One region of the Arthrobacter sp. YAF17 genome, then DNA from elsewhere that is predicted to be linked to it. Evidence: riboswitches for the same ligand, from Rfam matches in the RefSeq annotation. Region 1 holds a riboswitch; each other region holds the start of a gene.
The links. A riboswitch is a leader RNA that binds a small molecule or an ion and turns the genes downstream of it on or off. The one in region 1 is predicted to bind cyclic di-AMP.
Positions count from the first base shown of each region.

Region 2: linked by a shared signal. The riboswitch ahead of AB4Y67_RS02725 (NlpC/P60 family protein) and the one ahead of AB4Y67_RS06375 (NlpC/P60 family protein) in region 1 are both predicted to bind cyclic di-AMP.
Region 3: linked by a shared signal. The riboswitch ahead of AB4Y67_RS09955 (hypothetical protein) and the one ahead of AB4Y67_RS06375 (NlpC/P60 family protein) in region 1 are both predicted to bind cyclic di-AMP.

Region 1 covers NZ_JBFRDB010000005.1:98,412-104,776, reverse strand. The annotation lists gene AB4Y67_RS06385 (metal-dependent transcriptional regulator) at 108-803, shown strand; cyclic di-AMP (ydaO/yuaA leader) riboswitch at 949-1,162, shown strand; gene AB4Y67_RS06380 (M23 family metallopeptidase) at 1,167-1,985, shown strand; cyclic di-AMP (ydaO/yuaA leader) riboswitch at 2,122-2,291, shown strand; gene AB4Y67_RS06375 (NlpC/P60 family protein) at 2,601-3,359, shown strand; gene AB4Y67_RS06370 (HNH endonuclease) at 3,579-4,079, shown strand; gene mobA (molybdenum cofactor guanylyltransferase) at 4,183-4,893, shown strand; gene AB4Y67_RS06360 (DUF6457 domain-containing protein) at 4,877-5,164, shown strand; gene AB4Y67_RS06355 (molybdopterin-binding protein) at 5,161-6,365, shown strand, end outside.
Region 2 covers NZ_JBFRDB010000001.1:575,373-581,737, forward strand. The annotation lists gene AB4Y67_RS02705 (DUF5129 domain-containing protein) at 1-322, shown strand, start outside; gene AB4Y67_RS02710 (DUF1918 domain-containing protein) at 328-516, opposite strand; gene AB4Y67_RS02715 (serine hydrolase) at 609-1,574, opposite strand; gene AB4Y67_RS02720 (dihydrofolate reductase family protein) at 1,972-2,559, shown strand; gene AB4Y67_RS02725 (NlpC/P60 family protein) at 2,618-3,343, opposite strand; cyclic di-AMP (ydaO/yuaA leader) riboswitch at 3,349-3,519, opposite strand; gene AB4Y67_RS02730 (hypothetical protein) at 3,720-3,989, shown strand; gene AB4Y67_RS02735 (DNA alkylation repair protein) at 4,007-4,513, opposite strand; gene AB4Y67_RS02740 (GYD domain-containing protein) at 4,635-4,955, opposite strand; gene AB4Y67_RS02745 (universal stress protein) at 5,178-5,636, opposite strand; gene AB4Y67_RS02750 (transglycosylase domain-containing protein) at 5,943-6,365, shown strand, end outside.
Region 3 covers NZ_JBFRDB010000010.1:2,936-9,300, reverse strand. The annotation lists gene AB4Y67_RS09970 (phosphatase PAP2 family protein) at 1-68, shown strand, start outside; gene upp (uracil phosphoribosyltransferase) at 81-716, shown strand; gene AB4Y67_RS09960 (glyoxalase superfamily protein) at 809-1,186, shown strand; gene AB4Y67_RS09955 (hypothetical protein) at 1,310-2,092, opposite strand; cyclic di-AMP (ydaO/yuaA leader) riboswitch at 2,091-2,251, opposite strand; gene AB4Y67_RS09950 (ATP-binding protein) at 2,356-3,984, opposite strand; gene AB4Y67_RS09945 (response regulator transcription factor) at 3,988-4,728, opposite strand; gene AB4Y67_RS09940 (winged helix-turn-helix domain-containing protein) at 5,354-6,217, shown strand.

The DNA.
Region 1 (6,365 bases):
AAAATAGGCTAAGCTGACCTGCGAACGTACGGCGGACCCCGCCAGGGCGCAAGCAGCTCGCGGTACGGTGGGAACACGCAAGGACGGCGCTCGAGGAGCTGAGCTGAATGACGGATCTGATCGATACCACCGAGATGTATCTTCGGACCATTCTGGAACTTGAAGAAGAGAACATCGTTGCCCTCCGCGCCCGCATCGCCGAACGGCTGCGTCACTCGGGCCCCACTGTTTCCCAGACTGTCGGCCGCATGGAGCGCGACGGGCTGGTGGTCGTTTCCGGTGACCGGCACCTTGAACTGACGGAAACCGGCCGGAAACGTGCGATTGAGGTCATGCGCAAGCACCGCCTTGCCGAGCGCTTGCTGGCGGACGTCATCGGGCTCGACTGGGCCTATGTGCATGAGGAAGCCTGCCGCTGGGAACACGTCATGAGCGAGCGGGTGGAGCGGCGCATCTTCGAGCTGCTGGATCACCCCACGGTGTCTCCCTACGGCAACCCGATTCCGGGCCTCGCGGAACTCGGCGGCCCGCCATCCCAGCCCTGCGGGGATGGCGTGGTGAACCTTCTCGAAGCCATGGCCGGCTACGGTCCGGATTCCCGGGTCCGGGTCAACCGGCTGGCCGAGCCCATCCAGGTCGAACCGGAACTGCTCGTCCAGCTCGACGAAGGCGGTATCCGGCCCGGAGCCCTGGTGTCGCTGGAACGGGTAGGGGAGTACATCTCCGTCCGGGTACCCGATATCGAAGGCGCCCTGGAACTCCCGCCCGAGGTTGCGGCCCACGTCTTTGTTACCGTCGGTTAACAGGACTTAACCCACTGCTCATCGGACGACCCATGAGTTATGCACAGATTCGATAACGGATTTATCTCTGCGGGGCTTAATCGCCTATAGTTGATCTCTAGTACCGATACCAAAGCGTTATCTGATCCGAAGCCGAGCTCTGCCAGCGGATCAGTAGCAGAGTCACCTTCTGGCAGGGGCGGGGGAACCACTTCCGGCTGTTCATCAGCCTTGGGGTGAAGTCCGTCAGCGGCAAGCACACACCACAGAGGGACTCTTTGGATGCCTCTGTGTCTGGACGCCTGCCACGGCGGACCGGGTCTTTGAACTCTCTGACCCGAATCCGACAGCTAACTCCGCAGGCTCTCCAGAGAGGAACCGTTTTTGACCACCCAGACCGCCAGGGGCCGCCGTCGTGCGACCGGTCCCGCTCCGGAGCCGCGACCGGCCGTCGCCGTCCTGGCCGACCGCCCACGTGACGCGCACCGCGACGAACGCAGGGGCCGCCGCAGCCCGTTCCGCCAGGTAACAGACTTTGCCGCCGCCAGCGGCGTTGGGCAAAAGGCCGGCATTGCACTCGCCGCTACGGGACTGGTCCTCACCGTCACCGTCCCCGCCACTGGCCCCGTTATGGCCACCAACGCGGGGTCGACGGGATCCATCTCGGCCGCAGTCCAGCCTGATGTCACGGCTGGCGAGGCCAAAATCGACTTCAACCGGACCGCCGTCACCACCCAGGGCGACCCGGACGGAAAGCTCAAGCAGTTGCTGAGTGCCCAGTCCGTCGGTTCGATCACCCGCGCGGCCTCCGCCGGAAGCCTCGGGGCGCCGCTGGCCCAGTTGAAAACCGCGTCACCCTTTGGATATCGCGTCAGCCCCATTACAGGCGGCTCCGGCGAGTTCCACCGTGGCCAGGACTATTCCGCCCAGTGCGGCACGGCCGTCCTGGCTGCAGCCAGTGGGACCGTGACGTTCACCGGCTGGCACCCCTACGGCGGCGGCAACCGTGTCGTGATCGACCATGGCAACGGCCTGGAGACCACCTACAACCACTTGTCCTCAGCCACCGTCAAGGTTGGCCAGCAGGTCTCCCGCGGCGAGGTCGTGGCGATGAGCGGCACCACAGGCGCCTCCACGGGCTGCCACCTTCACTTCGAGGTAATGGTCAACGGCGAAGTTGTCGACCCGACCGGCTGGCTGTAACAAAGCTGATCGGACGCTCTCGCATTCTTGTGACACGCCGTGATCCGAATGTGACATTGAGTCCCAACTGTTGTAAGTTTGACCTACGCCAACTTTTCCGAAGTTGGCGCTCTTGAGTGGATTGCCTAGCTCTGCCACCGCTCAAGGTCCGTTCGCATTACATCGTCTGGCAGGGGCGGGGGAACCAATTTTGGCCTTCTAAAGAAGGCCTTGGGGTTAAGTCGCAAAGCTTCCCAGGAAGCAGCGCGGCCGGGTGACTCCCATCCGAATCCGACAGCTCACCTCGCAGGCATTGGGAGAGGCTACTTTCGTGTCTTCACGCCACAATGCTGCGCGTCACCGCGCTTGCGCGGCTCTTACGAGCCCGCTGAAATCCGACTCCTCGGTTGCCCTTGCCGGCGCCCGGAACGGATCTCACACCGCCGTCTCAATCTCTGCTGAGTCCGGCCCGCAGGCCCTGCACCTGCACGCAGTTCCCGCTTTTGGCGCGTCTTCGCAGTACACCCTTCGCTAAGTAACCCACTTCGGGGCGATCCGGCGTACCCCCAAGATGCCGGAGCGTCCTCAGCACGCGCCTGAAAAGCGCGGCCACAGGATCACGAAAGAGAGAACTTAATGACTACTCGTGCAAACGCACGGCACCGCGCCGAGGTCACCAAGACCAACTCGCTGGCTGTTATTGCCAAGGCTGTCGGCGACAACGCCGGTGGCGTGGGCCGCCAGGCAGCAGTCATCGCTGCTGCTTCCGGCCTCGTCCTGACCAGCGGCATCGCAGCCAACGCTGCTGAGGCCAACGTTCAGCGCGAATCCACCTCCGCTTCCACGCTCGAAGTCCAGTCCGCCGCCCCCGCGGCCATCTCGGCGGCTTCCAGCATCTCGATCGCTTACGACAAGACCGAAGTCGCCACCATTGCTGCCCCCGTCAAGGCGAAGCCCGTCGTGAAGGTCCAGGAAACGCCCACCGCCAACACCGCCGGCACCAAGGTCGGCGCCGCCGCCACCGCTTCCGTGGCCGGCGCCAAGGCTCCGGCCGGCGTCGCCAGCGGCATGGGCGCCACGATTGCCGCTGCCGCCTACGCCCAGATCGGCGTTGGCCAGGATTGCACCGCACTCGCAACGAACGCGCTGGCTGCTGCAGGCATCAACTACCACGGCTGGCCGGCAGGTTACCTGTCCCTCGGCCGCACCGTGAGCGCCGCCGAGGCACAGCCGGGCGACCTCGCGTACTACCAGAACGGTGGCGCGGGCATGGCCCACATCGCTGTTTACGTCGGCAACGGCATGGCAGTTCACGGCGGTTGGAACGGTGGGACCACTTCCCTCCAGACCGTAAACGTCGGCTCCGGCCCGGTCTTCATCCGCGTCGGCGGCTAAGGACAACAGCTTTTTACGCAAAGGACCCCTGCCATGCGGCGGGGTCCTTTGCGTTGCCGCAACGTGAACTTCAGCCGACACGGGCCACGGCCAGCAAAAAAAGATTCGGTGAAACGGCACCTCGGTGTTTACTCTTGTTTTGTCGATCCATAGCCCGACCATGCAGAGGGCAGCCGGCCCTCGTGCCCCTGGCGGGTGCGGCCGTGAAGAGGTATGCGGATGCGCACTCTCGTTCTGAATGCTGGATATGAACCGCTGGCGGTTGTGACCTTCCGCCGGGCGCTCGTCCTTGTGCTGACTGGAAAGGCCAGTGTCGTGGCGGAAGGCGACGATCCCGTCGTTGGACCGCAGGACGTCCTTGGCCGGCCCTCGGTGATTCTGCTGAATCGCTACATCAGGCCCCGGTACAACACCCTGACGACCGTCAGCCGCCGCGGCGTGCTCCGCCGGGACGGGCACCGTTGCGCCTATTGCGGCAAGGCCGCCCACACCATCGATCATGTCCAGCCCAAATCCAGGGGTGGTGCGGATTCGTGGGAAAACCTCGTCGCCGCCTGCCTGCGCTGCAACAACGCCAAAGGCGACCACACGCCCGCCGAAATGGGATGGAAGCTCAGCTTCAGCCCCGCGCCCCCCAAGGGCGCAACCTGGCAGATCAAGGAGCTGGAGAAGCCCACCCCGGCCTGGGACCCGTTCCTGCTGCCGGAATCTGCCGCCTGAAACGGCGCCGCCGGCTGACCGTCGGGCCGGACTTCATCGCTTGCCGGCTGGTGGCCGATCTTTGCGACGCGGCGTCCGCGCCGGAGCGCGTTAGGCTGGGCCGGTGGAATTCGATGCAGTCATCCTTTCCGGGGGCCGGTCCTCCCGGCTGGGCGGCGTGCCCAAATCGGGGCTGATGCACGACGGCGCCACCCTCCTTGATCGTGCCCTGCAGGCCGCGCGGGGCGCGGCGGCAGTCGCCGTCGTCGGACCGGACCCGGGAACGTTGCCGGAAGGCGTGCTGAGTTGCCGGGAGGACCCGCCCTTTGCCGGACCGGCCGCAGCCATCGCGGCAGGCCTCTCCGCCCTGGAAAGGCACCGCGGTGCGGCCGGCCGCCCCCGGCCAGCGGCGCCGTTCACCCTGGTCCTGGCCTGTGACATGCCCCGGGCGGGCGCCGCTGTCCGGGCCTTGCTGGAAGCGGCAGGGGAAGCTCCTCCGGATGGCGGGCTGATGGCGGTGGCCGCCGACGGGCGTCGGCAGCCGCTGCTGGGTTTATATGGCACGGTTGCGCTACAACGGTGCGCCCGTGAAGCCGGGAAGCGCGGCACACTCGAAAACGCCTCGGTGTTCGCCCTTCTTGCTAGTCTGGAGGTGCGGGAAGTCAGCGTGCCCGGGGGGTCTACGGATGATGTGGATACCTGGGACGATGCGTCCGCATTAGGGGTAACCGTTCCACTCGGCAGCCATGGCCGCGACAGCCATGAGGCGGCCACCCGGCCCGGGGCTCCCCGGCAGAATTCGACCTTGGAGGCAAGCGGTGAAGAGCCAGGATGAAACACTGGAAGACTGGTGCCGTGCCCTGCTTCAGGCCCTGGAACTGGAAGACGTCGAGGTAGATGTGAACGCGGTTCTGGCTTTGGCCGGGGTGGCGGCGCACTCCGTGGTCCGCCCGGCCGCGCCCCTGACGACGTTCATCGCCGGTTTCGCGGCAGGCCTGGCCTCAGGCTCCGGTCAGGCCACCGATGCGGTCTCGATGCAGGCAGCAATGGGCGTGGCCGGCAAACTCGCCAAAGACTACGCAGCCAACGAAGCCTCCGGAGCATGACGCCTGCACCCCCTTCCGGCAGCGCAGCTGCCGCCGGGGATGAGCATGCCGGCGACATGCCCGCTGTAAGCCGCTCCGGTGCGACTCCCGGGGGTGGAGCCAGCGGCCCCGCCCCGGTCGAGGAACCTGAGGTGCCGCACCGGCACCTCGCGCACACCTGGCAGGAAGCCTGGCAGCTCGCCTTCGACTGCGCAGACCCCATCCCCGCCGCGCCCACTGCCCTTCGTGACGCCTTGGGGAGAAAACTCGCTGCCGACGTGGAAGCGCTCGCGGACATGCCGCACTACGCCTCGTCCGCCATGGACGGCTGGGCCGTCAACGGCAGCGGGCCCTGGATCCTCGCGGAACCCGGCCAGCGGCTGGCCCCCCACCAGGCGAGCCCGATCGCCACGGGCGGGCTGATCCCGCCCGGCGCGAAGGCCGTGCTGCGGAGTGAAAGCGGCGAGATAGCCGCCGATGAGGACGGGCTCCCGGTTCTGCAGCTCGCCGGCGCCGCCAAACCCGGTGAGCCCCGGAACGGTGAGCACATCCGGAAGGCGGCGGAGGAAGCCGCCGCCGGCGAAGTCCTGATCAAGCGCGGCACCCTGCTCAATCCCGCCCACCTGGCCCTCGCAGCCCTCGCCGGCCACGATGCGCTCCCGGTCCAGGGCAAGGCGCTGGTCCGTCTCGTGTTCACCGGCTCCGAGGTCGTCGCGGCAGGGATTCCGCGGCCGGGGGAGGTGCGCGACACGTTCGGTCCCCAGCTCGCGGCCGTTGTGGAAATGCTCGGCGGGATCTGTGCCGGCGAAACGAAAATAGGCGACAGCTACGCCGAGTGGCTCGCAGCGCTCGAGGACACCGAACCCGCCGAGGGCGCCGGCGAGGGTGCTGCGACCCAGCCTTCCGTGCATCCCGCCGCCGACCTGGTGCCAGCCGCTGAACTGCTGCCCGCCGACGTCGTCATCACCACCGGCGGCACCGGCCGGTCAGGCACGGACCACCTGCGCCGTTCGGTCGCCGAACTGGGCGGACGACTTCTCATCGACGGCATCGCTATGCGGCCCGGCCACCCCGCCGTCCTGGCAGAACTGCCCGACGGCAGGTTCATTATCGGGCTGCCGGGCAACCCGCTCGCGGCCATGATGGCACTCTCGACCATCGGGGCCCCGCTCCTGGCCGCGCTGGGTCACCGGACGCTGCCGCCGGTCACCGAGGTGCCCTG
Region 2 (6,365 bases), on a different contig from region 1:
GCATCTGTCCGAGTTGCTCAAGAACCATGCCGACACCGTCATCGAGGGCTACGCCAAGAACGAAAAAGAGGCCCGGCTCATGCGCCAGGAAATGGAGAGTGCGCAGGCCGGAAGCAAGGCCAAGTACGGGCGCACGTACGAGCCCAGCATCCTGGGCACCGTGTACCCCGCCTACTACTTCTTCTCCGTACCCACGTTCAACTCCGGATTCACCACAGGCGTCAGCAGTGTCAGCAGCGCCCGGGGCGGCGGCAGCAGCACCACCGGTTACGGCGGCAGCGGCGGGAGCTTCTCCGGCTCCGGCAGCTCATCGAGTTTCTAGCGGGGTCAGGTCTTGCTGCGTTCGACGACGAAATCACCGCCCGGGAACAGTATGGTTTCGTGGCCGTCGTCGAACCTGACGTGATACGGCGGGGCTCCGTCGGCGCCCTTGACCTCCAGGATTTCCCCGTGCCGGTCCGATGATTCCACCGTGGTGCCACGGATGATGATGCGGTCTCCCTGTGCTGCCTTCATGGCATTCACCTCCCTTCTCCAGCCTACGATTCTGTGTCATTTAGGGGAACGGGCCGATTAGTGAACGGCCCGGTTGGGAAGCCGGTGCTTCGTCAAAAGACCCCGGCGGCGACCTTGCCGGTGAGCTGCTGGATGACACGGGTCCGTGCCGCCATGTCCGACATGTCCCGGCCCAGGGTGTAGACCACAAACACGACGGCCCGCTCCCCCTGCACCAGAATGCTCGCGTCGTGGAGATTGCCGTTGAGCAGACCGTACTTATGGAAGACGTTGATCCCCGGGGGTGCGGCGGCCGGGATCATCGTCTCGTAATTGGTGTTCTGCATGTAGGACAGCAACTGGGCGGTGTTCGCGGCGTTGAGCAGCCGGCCGCTGTACAGCCCGGAGAGGGTCTTCGCCATCTCTGCCGGAGTCAGTCCGTTTACCGTCCGGTCATAGGGGATGCCCAGCGAGGCCGCGTAGTCGGTCAGTCCCTTGTGGCCGACGGCGGCCAGGATCAGCGCCCACGATTCGTTGTTGCTTTGCTGGATCATCTGCCGGATCTGCTGGCCCGCGGTCGACGACCCCATCCGGGCCGTCAGCGACGCCTTACCGGTTTCCACCAGATGGTAGTAGGCCTCGGCGGCGAGGACCTTCCCGGTACTGGCGGCCACAAACTTGGTCTTCACCCCGTACTCGTGCACCTCGCCGTCGCTGAGATCGATGAGGGCCACCCCCACCCGATAGGCGCTGTTGGCCTGGATGATCGCGTTAATTTCCGCGTCGAGCGCCGGTCCGATGAGGCTCTTGGGAGGAACGACGACGGCGGGCGTCGGGGCCGGTGTCGAAGCAGTCGGTGACGGAGTCGCTGCCGACGGCGCCCCGCCGGTGACCGACCGTGCGTCGGCCCCTCCGGCGGCACCCGCAGTGGCGGATTCGGTCGCGGCCTGCGGAACGACGGCGTCGACCGCTACCCGGGACTGGACGGTGGCGTAAACGCTCACGGCCGAGACCAGGGCGAGGACCGTCACCAGCATGATCAGGAACTGCGGGCGGATTCCGCCAAGGCGCCGGAGCACACGCGGCCCCGCACCCTCGGTGGTCTCATGTGTGTGTCGGCCGCTGCTGTAATGCCGGCCCGGCCCCCAGGAATCCACCGGGCCTCACCGCCGGCACATCGGTGGCGGCGCAAAGTCCGCAAACGCCACAGGCAGGTTCGCCGGCATACTCTTCCTTCGAACGAAAGGAACCGCGGTGCGGCTCTAAATCTAATGCATTCTGCCCCGGGCACGGCCTGAGCGCAAGGTTCGGCGCCCGCAGGGCGGGTGTGTCAGCCGATGCCATTTGCCCCGCGTCCGCCCCAGGGATGGCCAATCCGGCAGTATGCTGCCGCCCGGCGTCGGGCAGTATCCCCATGCCGCGTCCGCGCCCGGCGTCGTACGCTGGAACCCCTGCAGCCCACTGAAGGAGCCCGCGATGCGCAAGGTCATTTTGATGATGCAAGTGTCCCTGGACGGATTCATCGAGGGCCCGGACCAGGACCTGAGCTGGCATCGGGTCGATGAGGAACTGCACACCCACTTCAACGACTTGCTGCGGACGATGGGCGGCTTTCTGGACGGCCGGGTCACCTACGAGATGATGGCCGAGTACTGGCCGACGGCGGACCTGGACCCCTCGAACTCAGCCCCCGAGAGCGAGTTCGCCGGAATCTGGCGGGACATGCCCAAGATCGTCTACTCCAGGACACTTGCGAAGGCGGGCTGGAATACCGAGGTGGTGCGCGACGTCGTCGTCGGGGACGTCATGAAACTCAAGGACCAGCCCGGCGGCGACCTCGCACTCGGCGGCGCCAACCTCTCGGCGGCGTTCCGACTGCTCGGCCTGATCGACGAGTACCGGATCTACGTCCATCCGGTTCTGATTGGACGCGGGACGCCCCTCTTCAAGGAGACGGATGGCCTGACGTCGCTCCGGCTGCTGGAGAGCCGCACCTTCGGGAACGGCGTAATTCTGCTGCGGTACGCGGCCGAGCCGGATGGCGGACACGCAAAAGACCGGTGATCCGCTGCCCCCAAGGCACCCGATCGACCGGTCTTCTGCGTGCTGTTAGCGGTACTGCTTAGCCGGCGCGGACGAACGTCACGGGACCGGTGGCCGTCAGCCAGGACAGCGGGTGCGCCATGGTGGCGTTGACGCCGTTCATGCCGCCGCTGATTGCCTGGCCGTTGCCGGCGTAGATGGCAACGTGGCCGGACTGGACGATGATGTCGCCGGGCTGCGGAGTGGAGACGACCTGGCCGTACTTCAGGAAGGCCGTCGGGCCGATGTCGCCGACCGGGATGCCGGCAGCGTTCAGGGCCTTCTCCACCATGGCGGTGCAGTCCTGGGTGATGCCGATCTGGCCGTATGCCATGGACAGCAGTGTGGCGTTGACTCCACCGGCTGCCGGGGCAGCGGCGGGGGCGGGGGCCGACTGGACCTTCACCGTCGCCTTCGCGGCAGGAGCTGCGGCGGCCGGTGCTGCCGGGGCCTTCGGAGCGGCCGCGGGCTTGGGGGCCTCGACCACGGGCGCCGGTGCCGTCTCAACGGCGGGGCGCTCGAAAGTGATCTGGACAGCGGAGTCCGCCATGACCGGTGCGCCGACCTGGCCCTTGACGTCAACGGACGACGCCGGGGCGGCGTCGCGCTTGGCCGGCGCATCGGCTGCGTTGGCGGCCATGGCGCCGCTAAGCACCATTCCGGAAGCGGCGACGAGAACTGCGGCCTGGCGGCCGATGGTCCCGGCGGTACGGCGTTTGCTGCGAAGATCGGCGCGCTTGGGCGCATGGGTATTGCTGGAAATCATTAAAAGGAGCCTCTCCCAATGCCTGCGAGGTGAGCTGTCGGATTCGGATGGGAGGCACCCGGCCGCACTCGGGCCCGATCATTGCGGGCCGTGCGGCTTCACCCCAAGACCCCTGACTAACAGTGGGTCAAAAGTGGTTTCCCCGTCTCTGCCGGACGTTGCTGCGAGTTATCCCCACGGCCGCGGCAGAGTTAGGCAATCGGCTGGGGAGAGCCCGTCTCGGAAACAACAGGCACCTAACAACGGTAACGGAATGATCACGGCATGTCACATTGAGGTAACGGCGGGAAGGTGTTGCGGGCGGTCTTTCCCCACGCCAGACGCCGATTCGGGAATAGGATATTGGCATCACCGTTCCCAGAAGCGGAGGCCCCAAATGAACAATCCCGACGTCAACACGCACTGCGTTGCCATCTGCCAGCTGAGCAATGAACCGCCGGAGGACTTCAACGTCAACACCGAGCTGCTGGTACTGGAAAACGGGGAGGTCCACGTCTCCACCTGGGACGCTGAGCCCCGTGACGGCGGCTTCGATGTCCACGTCCTCAACGACCGCGTGGACGCGTTGGGTTTCATGGTGGTCACCGACTGGGAGTTCTTCGACGAAAAGGCCTACGCCGTGGTGGAGCGCCGGCCGGGAAGCTAGGGAAATTTGCCCTGGCGTTACGGGCGGTCAGAATCCAGCTCGGGCCGGCGCCTGGCCATCTCGGCGGCGCGGCGCAGCCAGCCGTCAGGATCCCTCCCCCAGCGGTCCAGAACGCTGTCCGCGCGGACCCTGCCGACGACGTCGAGACCCGCCATCAGGGGGCCGACGACGTCGGTGGCGAGCGGATCCACCAGGGCGCTTAGCTGTGCGCTCCGGACGAAGCCTTCGATCCGCGTCAGGTCGGTGTTGGTCAGCAGCCGGACGCTCGATTGCAGGAGGACGACGGCAGCGAGGCGGCGTTCGAAGACCGCCACCTGCCACAGCTCGGAGCTAAGCGCCGTGATGTCATCGTGCGTGAGGTCCGGATAGCGCCGGAGGGCATCGCGGACAGTTCCGCGCACGGCTCCGACCGATGCGCCGTAGTACCCGTGGCCACTTCCGTGCCTGGCCTCGGACTCCTCGGCCCGGCCCCACGACGACTCGCGCTGGAGCGCAAGGTCGATGAAGTCGCCGGCATCACTCATGGGGCCATTGTTTCGCATCCTGCGGCGGGGACGCCCAGCACCCAAGTGGCCCGACGCCGTCGTGCCCTGTCTACCCCGTAACCGCGGGGCAGCGAAGTCCGGTGTCGGCTGGGTCCGGCGCCTACTGCCCGGGGGCCCGGTACGTCGGTGTCTTCTTGGCCGCGTCGTCAAGATCCTCCGGCGTCAGGAGCGGCTTCAGGCGAACGTTCACAGAGCCCGATGAGTTGATAAGAAGCGAAAGCGCGGCGGCATCGGACGGCGACGGGACCTCGAAGACCCCCAGTACGTCCCTCTCCCCGAAGGCGTAGTAGAAGCATTCGAGCGATCCGCCCACGGATTTGAGGGCATCGACCAGCGCGTCACGGCGCTTCGTTCCCCCTTCGCGCATGAGGCCCTTGATGCCCTCGCCCACGTAGTTCGCTTCGAACAGATACTTAGTCATGACCCTTCCCGTCCTGTCATATCCAGGACTCGGGCAAGGCAAAGTGTGTCAAAGCCACTTTGGCGGCGGGTCCCGGAGTTGGTCCCCAGAATGGGGTTGTGGCCACATCGTAGGCGCTCCCCCGCGCCCTTTCAACGGTTGCTGAAGACTCCCGGCAGGCAGGCCATTGCGCGCCCCGGCTCCCGGTGGCACAAGCGACTGCGGACGACGACGGTCCGCGCCTCAGGCGGCTTTGGGACGGACGACGAGGACCGGACACGGTGCGTGGGTGATGATCTGGGTGGCGACTGAGCCCAGGTGCAGGCCGGGAAATCCGCCGTGCCCGCGGAAGCCGACCACCACCAGATCCGCATCCTTGGCGGCGTCGACTACTGCTGCTGCCGGTGAATCGTTGTGAACGACCTGCCCGGTGGCTTCGACTCCCGCGCCCTCGGCCGTTTTTAGGGCCCCGGCCTGCAGGGCTTCCGCGATTCCTTGCGGGGAATCCTCTGCCACGATTTCGCCGGCGGCCGTTTCCAGGACCGCCGCATACCAGGCAAGCGGGGGCTTGCTCCAGGCCGTGACCAGACGGATCTGGCCGTTGCGCTGCCGGGCCTCATCCACAGCCCACGTCAGCGCATTCTGAGAATTCTCGGAACCGTCAAAACCAACCACAATCACGAACGAATCTGTACCGGCCATTGTCTTTCCATTCCCTAGCTTCACTGAGCAGCCTGGACCTTTCAGTTTCTGCGTGGGCCAAAGTCAGTGTCAAGGCATCACCACGGAGAACACGGGTTCTCCGCGCGTTCTGTCTGGTTCATCCGGTCAGGGTGTGGCGCCGGCCGGCCAGGCGGTCCTATGTTATGGACATGGGATTACTGCGGCACCGGGCGGAACGCCACAGCCGACGACGGCGGTGAGGCGCTCCGGGATCTGAATCGATCCGGACAGGGGTGAAGCGGGGCATGTTTGACCACATTTTAGAGCGTGACAAGTGGGGGAAAGATGGAGCTGAGAAGACGAACCCGATCTCGTCTCGCCGTGGCTCTCTGGGCAATTCTCGGATACTTCACAGTGAGCGCGCTCTGCGGCGTCCTGGTTGCCGGCCTGGTGGTCCCCGGTGTTGCCGCCGCCGGAGTTGCCGGCAGCAACTCGATCAAGTTCTTCAACCAGCTCCCCTCGGGGCTGACGGTTGATCCGCCGTCGCAGTCAACCAAAGTGCTGAGCGCGGACGGGAAACTGATCGCCAATTTCTACGCAGAGAACCGTGTGCGGGTCAGCCTGGCCGACATGTCCCCGTACATCAAGGATGCGATCATCGCCGTCGAGGACCGACGCTTCTACGAACATGCCGGCGTAGACCCCCAAGGGATACTGCGGGCGCTGTCCTCCAATCTGACCGGTGGCGGCCGGCAGGGCGCGTCCACA
Region 3 (6,365 bases), on a different contig from region 1:
GCCAGTCCGGCGGTAAGGACGACGTCGGCGCCCGCGGTCCCACGGGCGGGCCACCGGCCGCTGGGTGATAGTTTTGACCCATGCGCACTTTCGTTGTGGACCACCCGCTGGTCGCCCATAAGCTCACCGTTCTGCGGGACAAGAACACCCCGTCCCCGGTCTTCCGCCAGCTCACCGAGGAACTGGTCACGCTCCTGGCGTACGAGGCCACCCGCGAAGTCCGCACCGAACCGGTCACCATCGAGACCCCGGTCAGCACCACGATCGGCACCGCTTTCACCAAGCCCACGCCGCTGGTGGTCCCCATCCTGCGTGCGGGACTCGGCATGCTCGAAGGCATGACCAAGCTGGTCCCCACCGCCGAGGTCGGCTTCCTGGGCATGGCCCGGGATGAAGAGACCCTGGACATCATCACGTATGCCGAGCGTCTCCCCGAGGACCTCACCGATCGCCAGATCTTTGTCCTGGACCCCATGCTCGCCACCGGCGGCACACTGCGTGAGGCCATCAAGTTCCTCTTCAAGCGCGGCGCCTCCGACGTCACCTGCATCTGCCTGCTGGCCGCTCCGGAAGGCCTCGCGAAGCTGGAAGAAGAGCTCTCGGACGCCAACGTGACGATCGTGCTCGCCTCCATCGACGAGAAGCTCAACGAGAAGTCCTACATCGTCCCGGGCCTGGGCGACGCCGGCGACCGCCTCTACGGGGTGGCCGGCTAACCAGCCACGGGGTTGGGTCCCGCCGCCGCGGCGGGTTCACGCACTTGGGGTTGCCCTACCGCAATTCGCTGTCCGGGACTAGCCTGTGCCCCATGGACTGGAAACTTGAGCTTGTCTTTGTCCCTGTGTCCGACGTGGACCGCGCCAAGGATTTTTACGTCAATAAGGTCGGTTTCAACGCCGACTACGACGAGCGGCCCATGGACGGCATCCGTTTCGTCCAGCTGACCCCGCCCGGTTCCGGCTGCTCGATCGCCATCGGCGAGGGGCTCAACGACGCTCCGCCCGGCACCGCCCCCAGCCTGCAGTTGGTGGTCAGCGACATTCAGGCCGCCCACCGGCAGCTCAAGGACAACGGCGTGGATGTCAGCGACGTCGATATCCAGGACTGGGGGCACTTCGTCTACTTCGCCGATCCCGACGGCAATAAATGGGCGGTGCAGTACCTGCCCAACCGTCCCAACGGCTAGACCCGCCCTAAGCCGAACGGTCCGGCCGGACGGCCCGGCGGTTCCGGCGGGCTGTCGCCGGCAGAGCTAAGGCCCCGGATCCAGTGGGATCCGGGGCCTCAGTTCAGTCCGACATTCTGGTGTTTAGTACCAGTTGTGGGCGTAGTGGAAGTTCAGGGCGCCACACGGTGAGCCGTAGCGGTCCTTGACGTACTTCAGGCCCCAGTTGATCTGGGTCCGGTAGTTGGTCCGGTAATCAGCGCCCGCGCTGGCCATCTTCTCGGCCGGTAGGGCCTGGGCCACGCCGTAGGCGCCGCTGCTCTTGTTGGTGGCCGTCGTCTTCCAGTCAGACTCCTTGGTCCAGAGCTTCGTGAGGCACTGCATTTGGTCTACAGCCCAGCCGTGGGATCCCAGCTGGCTGGCCGCGTAGGCCTGCGCGCCGGCCGGGTCGTCGATGGCAACGGGGGCGGGCGCCGGTGCCGGTGCCGGGGCAGCCGCCGGAGCGGGAGCGGGAGCCGGGGCAGCTGCCAGGGCCGGGGCAGCTGCCGGGGCCGGTGCTTCGGCAGGCTTGACTTCGGTGGACTGGGCCGCGGCGCCGCCGGTGGGGAAGGTGGTCTGGTTGTCGACCCGGACGCGCTCAAAATCGAGGTGCGTCAGGGCATCCGCAGTGGGGGCTGCTTCCGTGGACGTGCCCGCGGTGGCATTGCGGGCAGCCGTCTCGGAGGCATGCCCGGCAGCGCCGACCCCCACGAGCACCGCGCAGGCGGCGGCAACAACGGCCGCGCGGCGGCCGGTGGTGCCGAAGTTCTTGGCAAGCCGGGACAGGGCTGAAACGGGCTTGGCCGGTTCAGCGCGGTGGCGGGACACCTCGGAGCGGGTCTTCTTCGTAACGCCGTCAGGGCGCGTTTGTGGCTTGAATTCAGTCATGATCGCCTCTCAACGCCTGCGGAGTTAGCTGTCGGGTTCGGATGAGGTCATCCGGCCGCACGGAATCTCACGTGTCGGCTTCACCCCAAGGGTGCAAGATCTGCAAATGCCCGGGAACTCTGGGTCCCCCGCCTCTGCCTGGTGCAGCGGAATCCGGGAGGCGGCAGAGTTTGGCGTGCATCCGGATGTGCGGCGTCAGTGATGGCCACACTCTAAAAACCGTACAGGAGCAGCCTGCTTAAGTCACATTTAGGTAACGGAGGTCACGACGACGGTGTGGCGGCTTGCGCCGTCGGATGCTCCCCATGGACTGGGTTCGGCGCGGGCAGCCGCACCACAAACTCGGTCCGGCCGGGCGCCGACGTCACGCTGACCGTCCCCCCGTGAGCCTCAACAATCGACTGCACGATCGAGAGTCCCAGCCCGCTGGTTCCCTCGGCGGAAGTCGGCGAAGGGGTCCCTGCGGAAGCAGCGGCGGCGGACGGAGACCGGGGTGGGCGCAGCGGCAGGTGCGGCAAGGGCCGCCGGACGACGGCCGGCGTCGTCACCGGCACCGGATTCTTCCGGGAGGCATCCGCCCGGGTGAAGCGCGCAAAGACGCGGTCCAAAAACTCGGGGGCGATCCCGGGCCCGTTGTCGGTCACCGTCACCAGGGCACTCCCGTCCGGGGTGCGCCCTACGCCGGTCACCACGGTCGTTCCGGGCCCCGTGTGCTTGCGGGCGTTGGAGAGCAGATTGGCCAGCACCTGGTGGAGCTGGGTGGCGTCTCCGCGAACCACCACAGGCTCTTCGGGAAGCTCCAACTGCCAGACGCGGTCCGGGGCCATCACCTTCTCGTCGCTCACCGTCTCCACGGCCAGCTGGGTGAGGTCCACGTCGCTGAGCTTGAGCGGCTGGCCCTCATCCAGCCGGGCGAGCAGGAGCAGGTCCTCCACCAGGGTGGTCATCCGCTCGGACTGGCTCTGAACACGGGCCAGGGACTTCTGCCCGTCGGGGGTGAAATGCTCGGTCATCCGCATCAGCTCGGTGTAGCCGCGGATGGCGGTCAGCGGTGTGCGCAATTCATGCGAGGCATCCGCCACGAACTGGCGCACCTTCATCTCGCTCTCCTGCCGGGCTTCGAGGGCATTCGAGACGTTGTCCAGCATCAGGTTCAGGGCATGGCCAACGCTGCCCACCTCGGTTCCCGGATGGGCTGCCGACGCCGGAACCCGTACGGCAAGTCCCACTTCCCCGGCGTCGAGCGGAAGGCGCGAGACCTGCGTCGCCACCTCGGAGAGCTGATCCAGCGGCTTCATGGTCCGGCGGATGAGTGCCGTCCCGACCAGGCCGATCACTACGAGGCCCCCGGCGGACACGACCACGGTGGTCCAGACCAGGGAGGCCAGCGTGTTCTGCTTCTCCGCAAGTGGGAGTCCGGTCACCATCACGTCGCCGTTCTGGGCCTTCGCGGCCACCAGCCGGTAGGAACCGGCGGACAGGATCCGGTTGACCGGCTGGTCGCGGGGGGAGAGCTTCAGGAGGATCTCGTCGTCGTCGGCGGTGAGTGACCTGCGGGTGGCGTCCTCCGCGAGAAAACCGGCACTGCTGACCGACTCGTCCACGATCCTGGCGTTCAGGGTGCCGACCCCCTGGCCGCGTGCCTCAAGGGGATCGGAACGGCCGCCGGCGCGGCCAAAATCGCGGACACGGTCCGAGGCCTGTTGCAGCTGCGTGTCCAGTTGCCGGGTCAGGAAGAGGTCCATCGAGGCATAACTGACAAGTCCCACGGCTCCGCAGATCGCCACGAGCAGCGCCATGGCGACGAGGACAAGCCTGGTGCGCAGGTGCCACGTGGACGGGTCGCGCCACTTGATAGTGGAGCGGCTGGCAGTGCCGGAGGGTTCGGGCACGGATCAGTCCGCCGGCTTGAGGACGTAGCCGGCGCCCCGCACCGTGTGGATCATGGGCGGGTGGGTGGCGTCGACCTTCTTGCGGAGGTAAGAGATATAGAGCTCCACGATGTTGGCCTGCCCGCCGAAGTCGTAGTCCCAGACCCGGTCAAGGATCTGGGCTTTGCTCACGACTCGTTTTGGGTTCTCCATGAGATAGCGCAGCAGCTCGAACTGGGTTGCCGTGAGGTGGAGCTCTTCCCCTGCCCGCCGCACTTCCCGCGTATCGATGTTCAGGACGAGGTCTCCGACGACGAGTTCGGCGGTATCCATGGCGGCCACCCCGGAACGTTGGACCAGCCGGTGCAGCCGCAGGAGCACTTCCTCCATGCTGAACGGCTTGGTCACATAGTCGTCCCCGCCGGCAGCCAGCCCGGTGATGCGGTCCTGGACATCGTCCTTCGCCGTCAGGAACAGGGCCGGCACCTCCGGCGCGAAGGCGCGGATCCTGCCCAGCAGTTCAACGCCGTCGAACCCGGGAAGCATCACGTCAAGCACCAGCACGTCGGGCCGGAAGTCCTTGGCAAGCTTCATGGCCTCCGGGCCATCCGCCGCGACAGCAACCGACCAGCCCGCCATGCGCAGGCCCATGCTCATGAGCTCGGAGAGGCTGGGCTCATCGTCCACGACCAGGGCACGGATGGGGGAACCGTCCGGGTGTGTCAGCTGGGGGAGATTGTTGGTCATGGAGTGCGAAGTGGCCATGGGACTACTCTCCGATCTGCCGGTTTGGCGCGCCTTTGGGGATCCTGTGCGGCACCTGTGAATCCCAGCCTAGCGAGCTGGGCATCCCGGGAGCGCTGGTCCGGCCGCAATTTTCGAAATCCCGTGGTGACCACTCTGTGGGACGGCCGGCGGCTATTGATAAGCAGGCGAACTGTCTGTCCGGGTTGGCTTGCCGTGAACTATTTTGCGGATTGGCCTTGGTTGCACGAACAATATTCGGCCACAAGGGCTGCGGGGGCGCTCGATAACCAGAACGATTGTTATTTTATTGACCCGGCAGAATTGTGATCTGCGCGACAAATCAGCGTTTCGTCTCGCATGGTGGACATTCGGGTCCATTGTTACTTGCAAGTTTTCATTGTTACGTTGCACACTTCAATTGTGAACAAGAACTCAACAGCACCTGCAGTCGCAGTTTTTTGGATCAGCACACCCGCTGATACCGATAAGCGTTGTTGTCGAATGCACGCCTAACTTTTACACCCCGAAAGTTTCTAGGCATTCGCCCCCAGCCCAGCGTAGGGCGCCCCTCCCCAGATTTCATTGCGGGGAAAAGTAGCATTCGAGCCGCGATGACGGCCATTCACATTGAGGTAAGCAATCCATGTCAGTTGCATCCGGATACGTCCACATCTCCGTCCGTAACGCCGGCAAGGCCGGCCAGGCCTCCGGTATCCGCCAGGGCTTCGGCAGCCGCCCGTCCTTCGCCCCCGCCGGATCCGGCGCCAGCTTCCCCGCCCCGGGCTATGCACCCCAGGGATATAACCCCAACTCCTATGGGCAGCTCCGCGCTGTTCCGCCGGCGCCGGCCACGGCCCCGACACCCGTGATCGCCCCGGGTGACGGCAGCCACGTCCGTCCCGTCCCCAACGACAACGTCGCCCGCGGCTTCGTGCTCTACATGGGGATCGACGAGGAAACCGCGGCGGCCGCCGGGACTTCCATCGCCAAGCTTGCCCAGGAGATCCGGGCCTACGCCCAGTCCCTGGTGTCCGGCGCTGAAAGCTACGCCGCCGTCGCCGTCGCCCCGGCCAGCGCCCCGGGCTCCGCGCTCGACGTCGTCCGTTCCACGTTCGGTGACCCCACGGTGGGCGCCCGCCAGCGGTCCGAGTCGGCCCGCCTGCAGCAGCCGCAGGACCCGCGCCCCTCGGGTGTGCTGATTGACCTTGCCCGCCGTGAGGTGGCGCTCGACGGCGAATCCCTGAACCTCACGTTCAAGGAATTCGAACTCCTCAACTACCTCGTGGAGAACGGCACCCGCACCGTGGGCCGCGACGAGCTGCTCGAGGGCCTGTGGCGGAACGCCGAAGAGGTGCCCAACGAGCGCACCATCGACGTCCACATCCGCCGCCTGCGCTCCAAGCTCGGCCGCCTCGCCAACACCGTGCGTACGGTCCGCGGCCAGGGCTACCGCTTCTACGAGCACCCCGAAGTTGTAGTCTGGGCCGCTCCGGAATACTCGATCTAGCCTTAGTTCCATGCAAAGCGCCCGTCCCTCTTGGAGGGGCGGGCGCTTTCGCTTTCGCGGCACGATCCCTCGGCGCCTGCGCTCGCCGGTTCCCGCCGTCCCCCTAACCTCGCAAGTCCCCACCGGCTCCCAGCCTTCGCAAGCTCAG